DNA from 3 places in the Arthrobacter sp. TmtSoilC79 genome. Region 2 is predicted to be linked to each of the others. Evidence: riboswitches for the same ligand, from Rfam matches in the RefSeq annotation. Region 2 holds a riboswitch; each other region holds the start of a gene.
The links. A riboswitch is a leader RNA that binds a small molecule or an ion and turns the genes downstream of it on or off. The one in region 2 is predicted to bind thiamine pyrophosphate.
Positions count from the first base shown of each region.

Region 1: another riboswitch for thiamine pyrophosphate. It lies ahead of thiO (glycine oxidase ThiO); the one in region 2 lies ahead of AC6JA3_RS02680 (ECF transporter S component).
Region 3: another riboswitch for thiamine pyrophosphate. It lies ahead of thiD (bifunctional hydroxymethylpyrimidine kinase/phosphomethylpyrimidine kinase); the one in region 2 lies ahead of AC6JA3_RS02680 (ECF transporter S component).

Region 1 is NZ_AP046051.1:1,585,933-1,591,127, reverse strand. It holds gene AC6JA3_RS07445 (TetR/AcrR family transcriptional regulator) at 1-109, shown strand, start outside; gene AC6JA3_RS07440 (DUF3107 domain-containing protein) at 160-384, shown strand; gene AC6JA3_RS07435 (hypothetical protein) at 425-727, shown strand; gene AC6JA3_RS07430 (thiazole synthase) at 815-1,612, opposite strand; gene thiS (sulfur carrier protein ThiS) at 1,616-1,852, opposite strand; gene thiO (glycine oxidase ThiO) at 1,890-3,146, opposite strand; TPP riboswitch at 3,139-3,257, opposite strand; gene thiE (thiamine phosphate synthase) at 3,285-3,968, shown strand; gene AC6JA3_RS07410 (TM2 domain-containing protein) at 4,139-5,095, shown strand.
Region 2 is NZ_AP046051.1:552,661-557,855, forward strand. It holds gene AC6JA3_RS02660 (MrpF/PhaF family protein) at 1-189, shown strand, start outside; gene mnhG (monovalent cation/H(+) antiporter subunit G) at 179-571, shown strand; gene AC6JA3_RS02670 (DUF4235 domain-containing protein) at 669-929, opposite strand; gene AC6JA3_RS02675 (NUDIX hydrolase) at 965-1,741, opposite strand; TPP riboswitch at 2,538-2,674, shown strand; gene AC6JA3_RS02680 (ECF transporter S component) at 2,751-3,371, shown strand; gene AC6JA3_RS02685 (ABC transporter ATP-binding protein) at 3,371-4,993, shown strand; gene AC6JA3_RS02690 (energy-coupling factor transporter transmembrane component T family protein) at 4,990-5,195, shown strand, end outside.
Region 3 is NZ_AP046051.1:2,021,407-2,026,601, forward strand. It holds gene AC6JA3_RS09395 (Rne/Rng family ribonuclease) at 1-2,151, shown strand, start outside; TPP riboswitch at 2,289-2,387, shown strand; gene thiD (bifunctional hydroxymethylpyrimidine kinase/phosphomethylpyrimidine kinase) at 2,378-3,895, shown strand; gene rplU (50S ribosomal protein L21) at 4,274-4,582, shown strand; gene rpmA (50S ribosomal protein L27) at 4,645-4,908, shown strand; gene obgE (GTPase ObgE) at 5,064-5,195, shown strand, end outside.

The DNA of each region.
Region 1 (5,195 bases), 1.0 Mb from region 2:
CGCCCGCTACTGGCTTGAAACAGACGGAAACCTTGACCTCGATGTGGCCAGTGATCTGATCTATCGTTTAGCTTGGCGCGGAATCAGTCGATTCCCCAAAGAGTCCTAGGCTACAAATAGAGGACAGACTTACAACTTGATTGGCTTGGAGGCCTTGCTGTGGAAGTAAAGATCGGCATTCAGAACGTTGGCCGTGAAATCGTGCTCGAATCCGCTTTGGATGCAGACGCCGTGGCCAAGATCGTGGCAGAGGCCGTGTCCAAGGGCTCGGAACTGCGCCTGACCGACGAAAAGGGCCGCCAGATCATTGTTCCCGGCAGCGTCCTTGGCTATGTGGAGATCGGCGCCGAGGAAGTCCGCCGCGTCGGTTTCGGCGCCCTCTAGGGCACCGGCCCAAACCAACGCAGTCCGCTAAGGAGTCTTCATGCTTTCACTCGTCGTTGTGGTCCTGGCCACCGTTGCCACCGGATTCATCGTGTGGGCCAACGACAAAAGGCACGGCAAATACGGTGTCGCTCTGCCCGCCGGAGTTTCGGCGACTGTGGGCACCTTGAGCTGGATTGCGTTCATCAGCGCCGGACTGGGCTATCAGCCCGGGGCCACCTGGATTCCGTGGGTGCTGCCCATCGTTCTGGGAACAGCCGCAGCTGCAGGCGTTGTGGTCTACCTGGGCCGGGTCCGCACGCAGCACGATACCGCTGCCCTGACCAAGGCGCTCAGGCTCTAGCAGCCGCAAGAACAAACAACAGTGACCGACGCCCTGGGGCGCCGGTCACTGTTGTTTAACCGGTCACTGTTGCTTAACCGGTCACTGTTAGAGGAACTCCGCCCGGCCCTCCATGGCCGAGGACGCCAAAGCGTGCTCACGCCGGGGAATCCTGCCCGCCAGCCTGGCCAGCCGGCCCGCGATCACAGCATGTTTGAAGGCCTCGCCCATCTGCACCGGGTTCTGCGCCCGGGTGACCGCGGTGGCCAGCAGCACGGCGTCGCACCCCAGCTCCATGGCAAGGGCAGCATCGGAGGCCGTCCCAATTCCTGCGTCGAGCACCACTGGGACCGAGGCCCGGGAGACGATGAGTTCAATGTTGTGCGGGTTCAGGATGCCCAGTCCGGTTCCGATGGGCGAGCCCAGGGGCATCACAGCGGCAGCTCCCAGATTTTCGAGGCGCAAGGCCAGGACGGGGTCGTCGTTGGTGTAGGCGAAGACTTTGAATCCCCGGTTGACCAGTTGTTCCGTTGCCTCGACCAGTTCCACGGCATCGGGGAGAAGCGTGTGCTCGTCAGCGATGACCTCCAGCTTCACCCAGTCAGTCTCCAGCGCCTCACGCGCCAATTCAGCAGTCATCACCGCGTCTTTGGCCGTGAAGCAGCCGGCGGTGTTGGGCAGGACACGGATCCCGTGGTCCACCAGGAGCTGGAAGAGCGATCCCGTTTCCGCCGGGGAGTAGCGGCGCATGGCCACGGTGGTGAGCTCGGTTCCGGATGCGAGCAGCGCGGCACCAAGGCCGTCCAGGCTCGGGGCACCCCCGGTACCCATGATCAGGCGGGAGCCGAACCCGACGCCGTCGATCACCAGGGCGTCGGTACGGACCTCAGTATTTGTCGTAGTCATGGTTCAGCCTCCTTGGACTGCTGTTACAAGTTCGAGTTCGTCTCCGTCGGCGAGCGCCGTCGCGGCCCATTGACTGCGCGGTACCACCTCGGAATTGCGGGCGACGGCGATACCCAGCTTGCCGCCGTCGGCCGCCTGTCCGCTGTGGTCCAGGGCGCGGCCGGTGACAGCGGTGACCAAGGTGCTGACGGACGCGTCCTCCGGCACGGCGTGATCGGAACCGTTGAGTTTGATGTTCATGCTGCTTCCTTGTTCTCGGGATTGAGGCAACGCAGTGTCACTTATGGCCCACTGCGGAGGCTTCAAAGGGCCACAAGTGACCCCGGGTTGCACTGAAACGGTCGGGGCGGAAGGGGTCCCACCTGGGGTCTGATGAACCGTTGAACAACCCGCCCACGATTTTTGCGGCTACCGGTGTCAGGAGGACACCGTGCCGGAAGAAGCCCGTAGCGACCACCAGACCTTCAACGTCCCCGGTGGGGCCGGCCGCGCGACCCAGCAACGGGGCGTTGTCCGGCGTTCCGGGGCGGGCCCGGGCTGTTGCTTCGAGCAGTTCGAGTTCGGCCACTGCGGGAACCAGCACCTGGGCGTCCCGCAGCAACTGGTAGACGCCACCTGCGGAGACGGCATTGGAGGATGCTGAGAGCCCGTCCTCCCGCTGGGTAGCACCGATGACCACGGTGCCGTCGTCGCGGGGCACGATGTAAACGGGTACTCCGCGGACCATCCCCCGGACAGTGGAACTGAGCAGGGGGCGCAGGTGTCCGGGCACCCGGAGCCTGAGGATGTCGCCGTATACCGGCCGCACAGGGAGGGTCAGCCCGTCCGGAAGGCCCTCAAGCTCAGATGACCCCAGTCCGTTGGCCACTACGGTTTCTTTGGCCAGGACTGTGGCCCCGGACTCAAGTTCGGCTCCCGTGACACGACCGGATTGCCAGAGCAATCGTGTCGCCTTGGCCGCAACGGCAAACCCGTTCCCGGCGCCCTGGACCCAGGTGGAGTCGCCGGCTGCGTGGTCTGCCAACCCTGCGATGAGGCATGAGGCCAGCTTTCGGGGATCCACCTGGTGATCTGCGGGAATGTCGAAGGCACAGGAAATTTGCGGGCTCAGGAGTGGCTCGCGTTCGCGGGCCTCACGCAAGGTCAGGGGCTCAACCCCAAGACCGGCAGCAAGCTGGACCGTACGCAGATCTGCCAGCGCCTTCCGGTCCGCGGCATCGGCACCTACGGCCAGCGTCGGCGTCGTGCGGTATCCGGTGTCCCGTCCTCCGTGACCCAGGCTTGCGGCAAAGGAGGGCCACAGGCGGGACGATTCGAGCATCAGGTCCAGAAGGTCTTCCTCCTGGTAGTGCAACTCGCTTACCGGTGCCAACATTCCAGCGGCAGCATACGTGGCTCCCGTAGCGGGCGCGGGATCGATGACCACCACTGAGCGGCCCAGCCGGCGTGCTTGGTGGGCAATGCCGAGTCCGATCACGCCTGCGCCGATGACGGCCACGTCTGCCTGGAGTTGGGGATGGCCGGAATCTGCCATTCGTTTCCTTCCCTACGCCGGTACTAGCCGGATCAGGTCAAGCGGTCGGCGCTGAAGCCCTCTCAGCCGGACGGTCATATAACGAACGTCGCGGCTCCCGCAGTACGTGCCCAGTTTAGAGGAACTACGCTGGTTTCCATGACCCCGACTGACGCCCTCGCCACCGCCCGCCTGTACCTGTGCACTGATGCCCGGAGACGGCAAGGCGATTTTGAAGACTTTGTGGACGCCGCTTTTGCCGGTGGGGTGGACATCATCCAGCTGCGCGACAAAACCCTGGAAGCTGCCGAAGAGTTGGAGCTCCTTGCCGTCCTGCGCGGAGTTGCCGAACGCCACGGACGGCTCTGGGCCGTCAACGACCGTGCCGATGTTGCCAGTGTTTCCGGGGCTCCCGTGTTCCATATCGGGCAAAAGGACCTGCCGTTGGGAGTGGCCAGGACATTGCTGCCGCAGCCGGTCACGATCGGCCTGTCCACCCACTCTCCCGAGCAAGTGAACGCGGCAATCGCAGCCTCGCCGGGCCAGGGTGGCCTGGACTATTTCTGTGTTGGTCCCCTCTGGGCAACACCTACCAAACCGGGCCGCGCAGCTGTGGGATTGGACTTGGTCACATATGCCGCAGAAGCAGGCAAACGGGCCGGGGAGACCACAGGCGGCGCCGTGAACCTGCCCTGGTTTGCCATCGGAGGGATTGATCTCAGCAACGTCGAACAGGTAGTGGCTGCCGGAGCCACCAGGATCGTTGTGGTCCGCGCCATCACCGAAGCGACGGATCCGACGACGGCCGCGAAGTCGCTGCTGGAGGCCTTGGACGCCGCCTGAGCCGGCCATTGCGCGGCGGGTAGTCCCGGAAGGCTGTCCACAAGCCCCTTGGCGAAGATTTGCTGCCGGCCGCGGTGGTCCTACTAGGCTGAGTCGAAGTGAGTTGACTGTCCAGCCTGCCCGCAGGCCACGTGTCCTCCCCTCGCACCCACTCCCCCGAAGGATGATCCATGAGCAATCCGAGCTACCCTCCCACGCCAGGGAACGGGAATGCTGCCCCGCCAGTTCCGCCCGCACCCGGTGCTTACGGCAACCAATACCAGGGCCAATACCAGGGCGGGCCGCAATCCACTTATCAGCCTGATCCGGCCTCCAACCCTTACGGTGTTCCCGGCACGGGTGCTCCGGCAAAGTCCTTCATGGTCACCTGGATCCTGTCCTTGCTTCTGGGTGGCCTCGGTGTTGACCGTTTCTACCTGGGCAAGATCGGCACCGGCATTGCCAAGCTGCTCACGGCGGGTGGGCTCGGCATCTGGTCCATCGTGGACCTCATCATCACACTGACCGGCAACGCACGGGATAAGGAAGGCCGCCCGCTGCAGGGCTATCCGGAAAATAAGAAGAAGGCGTGGATCATCACGCTCGTCGTCTGGTTCGCCGGCCTGATTCTTGGAATCCTGTCCACAGTGTTGTCCCTGACCTTGGTGGCTGCCGCCGTCCAAGGACAGTCCACGCCCCTCCCCGCCGTCCCATCGGCCTCGCAAGAGGCACCGGTCCCGTCCCAAGGCGCTGCCACTGCCGGAAATTCCTTTGACATCACCGTCTCCAAGGGCAACGACGTCAAAGTCACAGTCCTTGACTCCGGATACACCACCGAGATTCCCGAAATGGCTTTTATGAAGCCTCTCAATGGAGGGTTCCTCCTGGTGGAGGTTTCCTGGGAGACAACCGCCGGATCAAGCTTCGCCACGTTCACCAATTTCGAAGCCTTCGACGCTGATGGCAAGAAGGGCGACCGGATCCTGCTTGGCAGCGAATTGGGTGGCCTGAAGTCCGGTGAGGTCGCCGCCGGAGACATGCAGCAGGGCGTCATTGCCTTCGACATCAAGAACGGCCCCACCACAGTGGTCATCAATAATGACGTTGGCGACAAAGCAGCCAGCTTCACCCTGACCCCGGCAGGCTAACCCCCTACCAGGCCAACAGCCGTGCCAAAAGCCCGTTGCCTCCTCGGAGCAACGGGCTTTTGCGTGCGGCGGCGAAGACTATCCGCTGGTTTCGGGCTAC
Region 2 (5,195 bases):
TTGGACCGCGTGCTGGCATCGGACGTTTTGCTGGCCATTCTGGGTGCTGCACTGGCGATCGACATGGCGTTGAACAGGCACCTCAACAACTTGATGCTGCTGGTAGCCCTAGCCGTGATCGGCTTCATCGGATCGGTGACCGTTGCGCGGTTCGTGGCGGAACGGAGGGAACAGAGCAATGAATCCTGACGCTACCGGCGTGGATGCCGTGATCGATGTTGTGACAGCTGTGTTCCTGGTGGTGGGCGCCTTGATGTCCTTGGGCGCCGCAATCGGCTTGCTTCGGTTCCCGGACCTCATGAGCCGCATGCACGCAGCCACCAAACCCCAGGTCCTCGGGTTGTTCCTCATGCTTGCCGCGATCGGCCTGCAAATGCGGACGTGGTGGGTGTGGCCAGTACTGCTGGTGGCTTGGATCTTCCAACTGCTGACCGCACCTGTGTCCGCCCACATGGTGGGCCGCTCCGCCTACCGAACCAAGCACGGCCACCGCGAGATGCTCACCAAAGACGAACTCGAGGCCGTTGTGCAGCGGGCTGCCGCGGGCCAAGAGCCCCGGAACGACCGCTAAAAGCTCCCAGCAAAACGCGGGGACGCTCTGTGCCCACTGGTGTTCATTCCATCAAGTGGAGGCAAAGCGACCCCGCGTTGTTGTCTGTAGTTGAGGGCTAGACGATGTCCTGCGACTTGGCGAAACGTGCAATGGCGCGCTGTGTGCCACGGCTGGCCAGCACCTGGATCAAGGTGCTGACGAAGGCCGAGATCAGCGCAAAGGTCAGCGCTGAACGCAAGGACGTTTCCATGTCGTCGTTGCCCAGGGGTGGTTTGTTGCCTGTGGCCTTTTCCCACCCTTTGTTGACGAGTTTGGTGCCGACGAAGCCTGCTCCGAGGCTCACTCCGGTACCCAGCAGCTTGAAGAAGAGGTTCATGGCTCCAGCCTAGTCGTCCGTGGCCGAGCCAAGTGTCAGCGGCGGCTTTCCCGCTCTTTCAAGAACGCTGCCAACGACCCCACTGGGGCCAACACCGGAACGACGGCGTGTTCTGCTGACCACACAGCGTCCACGGTTTCAAAGCCGGCGATTTCCTTGAGCAGGTAATAAGTAGGCGGCATCAGCTTCAGTGTCCCGGCCGCTTCCGCGTCCAGGATTCCGGCGACCGGCATCCACAAAGATTGCCAGGCCTCGGTGGTTTGATGCTGGGGCGCGGCCCCTGGATGTGGTTTGGCGACGTAGAAGTAAGTGTCGAAGCGCTTGGGCATGTCCGTGGGAGTAATCCAGTTGGCCCAGGGGCGGAGGTCTTCGGGACTGATCGTGAGGCCGGACTCCTCCTGGACCTCCCGGATTGCGGCGGTCAGGACCGTGCCGGCATTGGTTTCGGCCTGCGCGGAACCGGTGTGGAGGCCGGCGTCGGTGCCGGCGCCGCGACTGGGGCTTGGGCTGAGGCGTGATTCAGGGCCGGGGCCGGGGCCTGAGCCGGTTCCGATGGAGCTGGAGCGCCAAGCGGCGGCGTGGCGTTGAAGCAGTTCCGCCGGGTAATCCCACCCTGACTCGTCCGCAACATCCACCCGGCCTCCCGGGAAGACCACCATACCGGCGGCAAAGTCCATGGTGCTGACCCTGTGCTGGACAAAGGCTTCGAGCCCACCTGGGGCATCGCGAAGAAGGATGACACTGGCAGCAAGCCGGGGTTCCGACGGGGTGTCCTCGCCGGCAGGGTGATTCTGAGTGGGTAGGTCCGTCATGAAATGTGCCCCTTTGCCGCGGTGGATTCTGCTGGTTCATTCTCTCAGGTCCCGTTGTGGGGCCTGTTGTGCGGGGTTTGGGGTGGGTGATGGGTGTGGAGTGGGCCTTGCAACGTGGGTGGGTTTGTTGTGGGGCCTGTTGTGCGGGGTTTGGTGCTGGGGATGGGTGTGGAGTGGGCCTGGCAACGCGGGTGGGTTTGTTGTGGGGCCTGTTGTGCAGGGTTTGGCGCTGCGGATCGGTGTGGAGCGGGCCTCGCAACGCGGGTGGGTTTGTTGTGGGGCCTGTTGTGCGGGGTTTGGCGCTGGGGATGGGTGTGGAGCGGGCCTTGCAACGTTGGTGGGGTTGGTTGTGGGGCCTGTTGTGCAGGGTTTGGGGTGGGGTATGGGTGTAGAGCGGGCCTGGCAATGTTGGTGGGGTTTGTTGTGGGGCCTGTTGTGCAGGGTTTGGGGTGGGGGATGGTTGTGGAGCGGGCCTGGCAACGTGGGTGGGTTTGTTGTGGGGCCTGTTGTGCGGGGTTTGGTGCCGCGGATCGGTGTAGAGCGGGCCTCGCAACGTGGGTGGGGTTTGTTGTGGGGCCTGGTGTGCAGGGTTTGGCGCTGCGGATCGGTGTAGAGCGGGCCTCGCAACGCACACGCCCGCGCCCCCGCACACGCCCGCGCCAACCCGCCCGCGCCCCCGCACACAGCCCCGCCCCCCCGGCCCAGCCAGCCAGCCCGATTGTGACCGCATGCCGGCAACACATCAGCGCCAGCAAACCCCACAGGTGTAAACTGAACCCGCCCATCAGGGCAGATTTGATAACGACAGGGGAGCGCCGCCGTCGGAGCCTGCAGAGATGCGGGAGACGCGAGGGCGCTGAGAGTGCGGACAGCCGCAGACCCTCGAACCTGATCCGGTTAGTACCGGCGCAAGGGAGTCGAGCTTCTCAGAGTGTCCGGATCCAGGCGGCGCAGGCCGGTTGTAAATCCGGGGAGCACTTTCCCCTCCTGTAACCTCAGGAGGCAGAAAATGACCACGGTAAACGTGAAGAAGACCAGTGATAACTGGCGTGTTGTAGACATTGTTGTGGCGGCTTTGATCGCCATCGCGGGCGGCGTGATTTTCTGGGCATGGTCCCAGGGCGCTGCACTGGTATCCATCCCCCTGAACGCAACGTACCCGCCGCTCACCGGCCTGATCGCCGGCGGTTGGATGATCCCCGCAGTGCTCGGCATGCTGATCATCCGCAAGCCTGGCGCCGCGTTGTTCTGCGAGGCCATCGCTGCCACAGGCGAACTCATCATGGGTTCGCAGTACGGCACCACGGTGTTGATCTCCGGCATCCTGCAGGGCCTGGGCGCCGAGCTCATCTTCGCGGCCTTCCGCTACAAGAAGTTCAACCTGCCTACGTCCCTCCTCGCAGGTGCCGGAGCGGGCCTTTTCTGCGGCCTGAACGACTCCTTCCTCCCGTGGGGCTGGAACATCGCCTACGAAGCCATCGACAAGCTCACCTACATCACGTTCACCACGATCTCCGGCGCTGTGATCGCCGGCGGACTCTCCTGGGTGGCCACGCGCGGCCTCGCCAAGACCGGCGTGCTGAGTTCGTTCGCCTCCCGCAAGGCCGCTTCGGAGCCAGTTTTCAACTGATGTCCGCCACCAACAGCGGTGCGGTGAGGCCGGCCGCCATCTCCGCCGAGGGCTGGGGCTGGCGGCATGCCGGCCGGGCCGCCCCCGCCATTGAGGGCCTGGATCTTCGGATTGAGCCGGGGGAGCGGGTCCTGTTGCTGGGGCCCTCGGGCGCCGGTAAATCGACGCTCCTGCATGCCCTTGCTGGGGTCCTGGGCGACGAGGAAGACGACTCGGATGAAACCGGCTCGCTGCTGATCGACGGCGTTGCGCCCCGCGGGCAGCGTGGCCGCGCCGGATTGATGCAGCAGGACCCGGAAACGCAGGTGGTCCTCTCCCGCGTGGGCGATGACGTGGCCTTCGGCGCAGAAAACCTTGCCGTTCCGCGCGAGGAGATCTGGTCCCGTGTCCATGAAGCGCTCGACGACGTGGGGTTGCGAACCGCTGCCGGCGGCGGTTTGGCGTTGGACCACCCGACGGCGGCACTCTCCGGTGGCCAGAAGCAGCGCCTTGCGCTGGCAGGCATTTTGGCGATGCGGCCCGGTTTGATCCTTTTGGACGAGCCCACGGCCAACCTGGACCCGGCAGGGGTGCTGGAGGTCCGCGACGCGGTCAAGCGCTGCCTGGACAAGACCGGAGCCACCATGGTGGTGGTGGAACACCGCGTGTCCGTGTGGAAGGACCTGGTGGACCGCATCGTGGTCCTGGCACCAGGGTCGGCCGGAGCTGCGGCGGCAATCCGTGGCTCAGCGTCCGGCACATCAACTGCAACAGCAACCGGCGCAGCCACAGCCGGGGTCCTCCTGGACGGACCCCCGGATCAGGTCCTGTCCGAGGCCCGCACCATGCTGATGGCGGCCGGCGTATGGGTGCCGGGGTACGTTCCGGCAACCCGGACGCGGCACAACCAGCCCGAAACCGCACAACTGCTCCTGGCAGCGCAGGACCTTTCAGTTTCCAGGGAAAAAGCCCGGCGCAAGGGTTTCAGGACCATCCCGCCTGTGCCGGTGCAGACGAGGATCACCGCACAGGTCCGGGCTGGCCAGGCGTTGACCATCACCGGCCCGAACGGGGCCGGCAAGTCCACGTTCGCTCTCACGTTGGCCGGCCTTTTGGCGCCGGTGGACGGCACGGTGAGTGCCGCCGTCGAGCTTTCCGAGGGAGCTGGAATTGATCCGTTCAAGTGGAAAGCGGACCAGCTGATTTCACGGATCGGAACGGTGTTCCAGGAACCGGAGCACCAGTTTGTCACGGGCAAGGTCCTGGACGAGCTCATGTTTGGTCCAAGGCATCTGGGCCACGGTGAGGAACGCGTGGATGAGTTGCTGGAGCGGTTGCGTCTCACCCATCTCGTGGACGCCAACCCGTACACACTGTCCGGGGGCGAGAAGCGACGGCTTTCGGTGGCCACGGTGCTGGCCGCGCATCCCAAAGTCCTGGTGCTCGACGAGCCCACCTTTGGCCAGGACGCCAATACATGGGCCGAGCTGGCCTCGTTCCTTTCTGAGCTGCTGGATGCCGGAACCGCGGTTGTCTCGGTGACACATGACCAGGAGTTCAGCGCCGTGCTGGGTGGAACCGAATTGCGCCTGGGCACGAGCCAACAAGGCGAATCCACGCATCAGGAGGCGGGTGCAGCATGAGGGATGCCCTGAATCTGCGCGGGAACCATGCCCTCCTCACGCGTGCAAACCCCTTGGCCAAGTTCGTGTCCGTTTTCCTGATTTCGCTGGTGTTGGCCCTTTCCATCGACTGGGTCTCGGCGTCTGCAGCGCTGGTTGCGGAACTTGCCGTATTTCCGCTTGCCGGGCTCACGCTCAGGCTGCTCTGGCAACGGGCATGGCC
Region 3 (5,195 bases), 1.5 Mb from region 2:
CGCCAGGTGATCACCGAGGCCGAGTTCCTGGCCCGCCGCGAATCAGTGGACCGCCAGATGATTGTCCGCCAGCGCGACGACAGAATTCAGATCGGCGTCCTGGAAGACGGGGTTCTTGCTGAGCACTTCGTCTCGAAGACCCAGCAGGACTCCTTGATCGGCAACGTTTACCTGGGCAAGGTCCAGAACGTCCTGCCGTCCATGGAAGCTGCCTTCGTGGATATCGGACGCGGCCGCAATGCGGTCCTGTACGCCGGTGAAGTGAACTGGGATGCTGTGAACCTTGAGGGACAGCCCCGCCGGATCGAAAATGCCCTGAAGTCCGGCGACTCGGTCCTGGTCCAGGTCACCAAGGACCCCGTTGGCCACAAGGGTGCCCGGCTGACCAGCCAGATCTCCCTGCCCGGCCGGTATCTTGTGTATGTTCCCGGTGGATCCATGACCGGCATCTCGCGCAAACTGCCCGACGTCGAACGCAACCGCCTCAAGCGCATCCTGAAGGACCGCCTGCCGGAAAACGCCGGCGTCATTGTCCGCACGGCTGCCGAGGGCGCATCCGAAGAGGAACTGACGCACGACATCAACCGTCTGCGCGCACAGTGGGAAGGCATTGAGGGACAGGCCTCGTCCACCAAGGTCCTGGCTCCGGAATTGCTTTACGGCGAGCCGGACCTGACCATCAAGGTGGTACGTGATGTCTTCAATGAGGACTTCTCCAAACTGATCGTTTCCGGCGACGACGCCTGGGACACCATTGAGGCATACGTTACCTACGTTGCCCCTGACCTGGTGGGCCGCCTTGAGAAGTGGACCAAGGACCAGGACATCTTTGCTGCCTGGCGTATCGACGAGCAGATCCACAAGGCACTGGAACGCAAGGTGTTCCTCCCCTCGGGCGGTTCGCTGGTCATCGACCGCACCGAAGCCATGACAGTGGTAGACGTCAACACCGGTAAATTCACCGGCAGTGGCGGCAACCTCGAGGAAACGGTCACCAAGAACAACCTCGAAGCCGCTGAGGAAGTTGTCCGCCAGCTTCGCCTCCGTGACATTGGCGGCATCATCGTCATCGACTTCATCGACATGGTCCTTGAGTCCAACCGCGACCTCGTCCTCCGCCGCATGGTTGAGTGCCTGGGCCGCGACCGCACCAAGCACCAAGTAGCCGAGGTGACGTCCTTGGGCTTGGTCCAGATGACCCGCAAGCGCATGGGCACTGGCCTCCTGGAGGTCTTTGGTGAGCAGTGCGAGCATTGCGCCGGCCGCGGCGTCGTCACCCACGACGAACCCGTTGAGCACCGCCGCGCCAACGTTGTGGCCGCTGAGCAGCACCGTCCCCACACCGAGGCCCAGCAACCCGCAGCACGGACGGAGCGCAAGCGTCGCCGCGGCAAGGGTGGCGGACAACCCGTCGCCGAGGCCCCCGCGCCGGTCCACACCGCACCGCCCGCTCCGGCTGCAGCTCCTGTTTCGACCGAGCCGCAGGACCCGGCCAAGCAGGCCAAAGCTGAGGCCACCCGGGCGGCACTGGCCACCATCGCTGCCGCCGCGCACGCAGCCCACCTGCACGACGACGAAGTTCACCGCGCGGAGGAGCAGGCACGGGCAACCGGTCAGCAGCAGGCAAGCGCCGGGCAGGCAGCCCGGAGCGAGGCTGGAGAGCCGGCCTCACGTGAATCAGAGCGGGAAGCAGCTGTCCGTGAAGCACGGTCCACTCCGGTCCTGCGTTTCGGTGGCGAAGAAGTAGCGCTGCCGATCGGTGAACACCACGAGGAACCGCCGGCAGCCAAGCCGGCCATGAGCCTGGACCTCCTTGCAGAGGCCTTCTCACACCTTGGCGCGGCTCCTGCCGAAAAGCCGGAAGAAGTACTCCCTCCCAAGGCAGCTGCCGCACCCGCGGTCGCCGTAGCCAGGCCTGCGGATGCAGGCCATGATGCTGCGTCGACGTCGGGCACCCGCCGTGGGCGTCGCAACCGCAGCGCCAGCCGGGCGCAGGGCGCGGCCAACGAAACCAGCGTCGAGCACCACGAGGCTACTGCAGCTGCCGGTGGAACGTCGCACGAGGCCAAAGCACCTTCAGAGCCAGCCACGAAGGCCGCGTCCGCGGAGCCCATCATCCTCGGGGTGGGCGTACCGGCCTCCGAGCTCTAGTATTTCGACAACAAAGGGCCCTGCAGTAGACCGTCGCCGACGGGTACTGCGGGGCCCTTTGCCGTCCGCCCCAGCGTTCATATCCGGTCTTCAGCGTGGCGAAGTTCCCCGGCCGCTGTGCATCCCGGCTACGCTGGTGGACTGACACGGGGTGCCGGGCATTGGGCCAGGCTGAGATCCAGACCCGTTGAACCTGTCCGGTTAGCACCGGCGAAGGGATGTCCCCATGACGTTATCGTCGTACTCTCCTGTGTACCCTCTGGCCGCTTCCGGACGGGAAACCCCCCGGGTGCTGAGCATCGCGGGCTCGGACCCCTCCGGTGGTGCCGGTATCCAGGCTGATCTGAAGAGCATTGCAGCCCACGGCGGCTATGGCATGGCGGCATTGACCGCGTTGACGGCGCAGAACACCAAAGGAGTCAGCGCGGTCCATGTACCCCCGGTGGAATTCCTGCGGCTGCAGTTGGAGGCCATCAGCACGGACATCGCCATCGATGCCGTCAAAATCGGGATGCTCGGTGACGCAGCGGTCATCGATGAGGTCCGCCGCTGGCTCGAGGAGGTGCGCCCCGCCGTCGTGGTCCTTGACCCGGTGATGGTGGCTACCAGTGGTGACAGGCTCCTGCAGGGATCGGCCGAGTCGGCTTTGCGTGCCCTGCTTCCCTTGGCTGACCTCATCACGCCCAACCTGCCCGAACTTGCCATGCTGTTGGGGGAGGCTGAGGCGGCCGACTGGGCTTCGGCATTGGATCAGGGAAAACGACTCGCCGCTGAGTGCGGCAATACAGTCCTGGTGAAGGGCGGGCACCTGGCGGGGTCCGAATGCCCGGACGCGCTGGTGAACACCAGCGGACTCCTGAGCCAGGACGTCATTGAGGTAGCCGGCCCCCGGGTGGATACACAGAACAGCCATGGCACAGGATGCTCGTTGTCCTCGGCGCTGGCCACTGTCCAGGCCCGTACCGGCGACTGGGAAGTGTCCTTGCGCGAGGTCAAACCGTGGTTGCTTGGGGCCTTGCTCAAGGCTGACAGCCTCGAGGTGGGGCTCGGAAACGGTCCGGTCCACCATTTTCATCACCAGAGGGTCCTGAGGCGTGGGGATTTTGCCGCGACGCTCTGGAAGGAAGCCACTGTGGAGCTGGAGGCAATCTACAAGCTCGGGTTCATTGAGGGCCTGAAATCGGGCAAACTCCCGGAAGCTGCGTTCAACTACTACCTCGCCCAGGACGCCATCTACCTCAACGGGTACTCCAGGGTGCTGGCGCGTGCAGGCGCTCTGGCCCCCAGCGAAGAAGAGCAACTGTTCTGGGCGAAAGCCTCGCAGCAATGCCTTGAGGTGGAATCGGAACTGCACAGGAACTGGCTAAGCACCCGCGAGGCATCCTCGGGGACCGGGCCGGTCACCAAGTCCTACGTGGATCATCTGCTGGCGGCCTCGGCCAGCGGCAGCTACCCCCTGGTTCTCGCAGCCATCCTGCCCTGCTATTGGCTGTACGCGGAGGTTGGCCAGCAGCTCAATGCGGCTTTTGTAGAGGCAGGGTCCCCGGCAGGGCACCCCTATGCGGACTGGCTCCGGACCTATGCCGACGAGGACTTTGCCGCAGCCACCAGGAATGCGATCAACTTCACTGACGCGGCTGCAGCTGCAGCGTCGGAGGGGGAGCGGGCGGCCATGGTGGAGGCTTTTGCCTTGTCCTGCCGCTACGAGACGGCGTTCTTCGATGCCCCGGGAGTTTTTGCCTGAGGGCTGTGGGAGAGGGCTTTTGGACTGGATCCGCAACTCGCCCACAGCGCGTCGCGGACCCAATCGCGCTAATCGGCCTCAAACCCTGTAGGCTGTATGGGCACGGTGCCGGGAGAGTCCGTTTCATCTGGTGACGCAAGTCACGTGGTAGCCTCCGGACCCGGCCTCATTTGCAGCTGAAGGTCAAACTAGCGTAATCTTGATCTTCGGTGCTTACGCCAACACTTGGGTTATGCCCCTTGGAATTGTTCATGGGATGACTCGCGGACTTCGATCAGAAGTCCACGGCGTTGAGGCACAGCGCGAACCAAGCCTGATTCCGGTTCAAGGTTCCGCACGCAAATTTAGTTATAAACGTCGAGAGAAGTGAGTACCCAAGTGGTGTACGCGATTGTCCGCGCAGGCGGCCGCCAAGAAAAAGTTTCCGTTGGAGACTACGTAACGCTTAACCGCGTCCCCGGTGGAGCCGGCAGCACGCTTGAGCTGCCCGCCTTGCTCCTGGTTGACGGCGACAAGGTCACCTCCGCAGCTGCGGAACTGGCCAACGTCAAGGTTACGGCTGAGATCCTCGAAGACCTTCGTGGTCCGAAGATCGTCATCCAGAAGTTCAAGAACAAGACCGGCTACCGGAAGCGTCAGGGTCACCGTCAGGAACTGACCAAGATCAAGATCACCAGCATCGCGTAACTTTCGTTACCCGCTGTTCAGGTTTTTCAGTTTCCCCAGAAATTTAGAGGCAGGCATTTCACATGGCACACAAAAAAGGCGCGAGTTCCACTCGCAACGGTCGTGACTCCAACGCACAGTACCTGGGCGTCAAGCGCTTCGGTGGTCAGGTAGTTTCCGCAGGCGAAATCATCGTTCGCCAGCGTGGCACCCACTTCCACCCCGGTGCAGGCGTTGGCCGCGGTGGCGACGACACCCTGTTCGCCCTGCAGGCCGGTGCGGTTGAGTTTGGTACTCGCCGCGGCCGTCGCGTAGTGAACATCGTTGCTGCTGCAGCTGCAGAGTAACAACAAGTTCTGAACCGGTGGAGCGGGCCAAACGGCCCGCTCCACCGTTCTTTTAACCGCATTACAATCGACTAGGGCGCTTTGGGCGCGCTGGTTTTTGCAACAACGCTGGCAACAGCAACAAACGCTGTAGGACAGCAAATGAGGAGATCCACGTGGCTAGCTTTGTAGACCGGGTAGTACTGCACGTATCCGGCGGAACCGGCGGCCACGGCTGTGTCTCTGTCAAGCGGGAGAAGTTCAAGCCCCTCGGTGGCCCTGATGGCGGCAACGGCGGCAACGGCGGC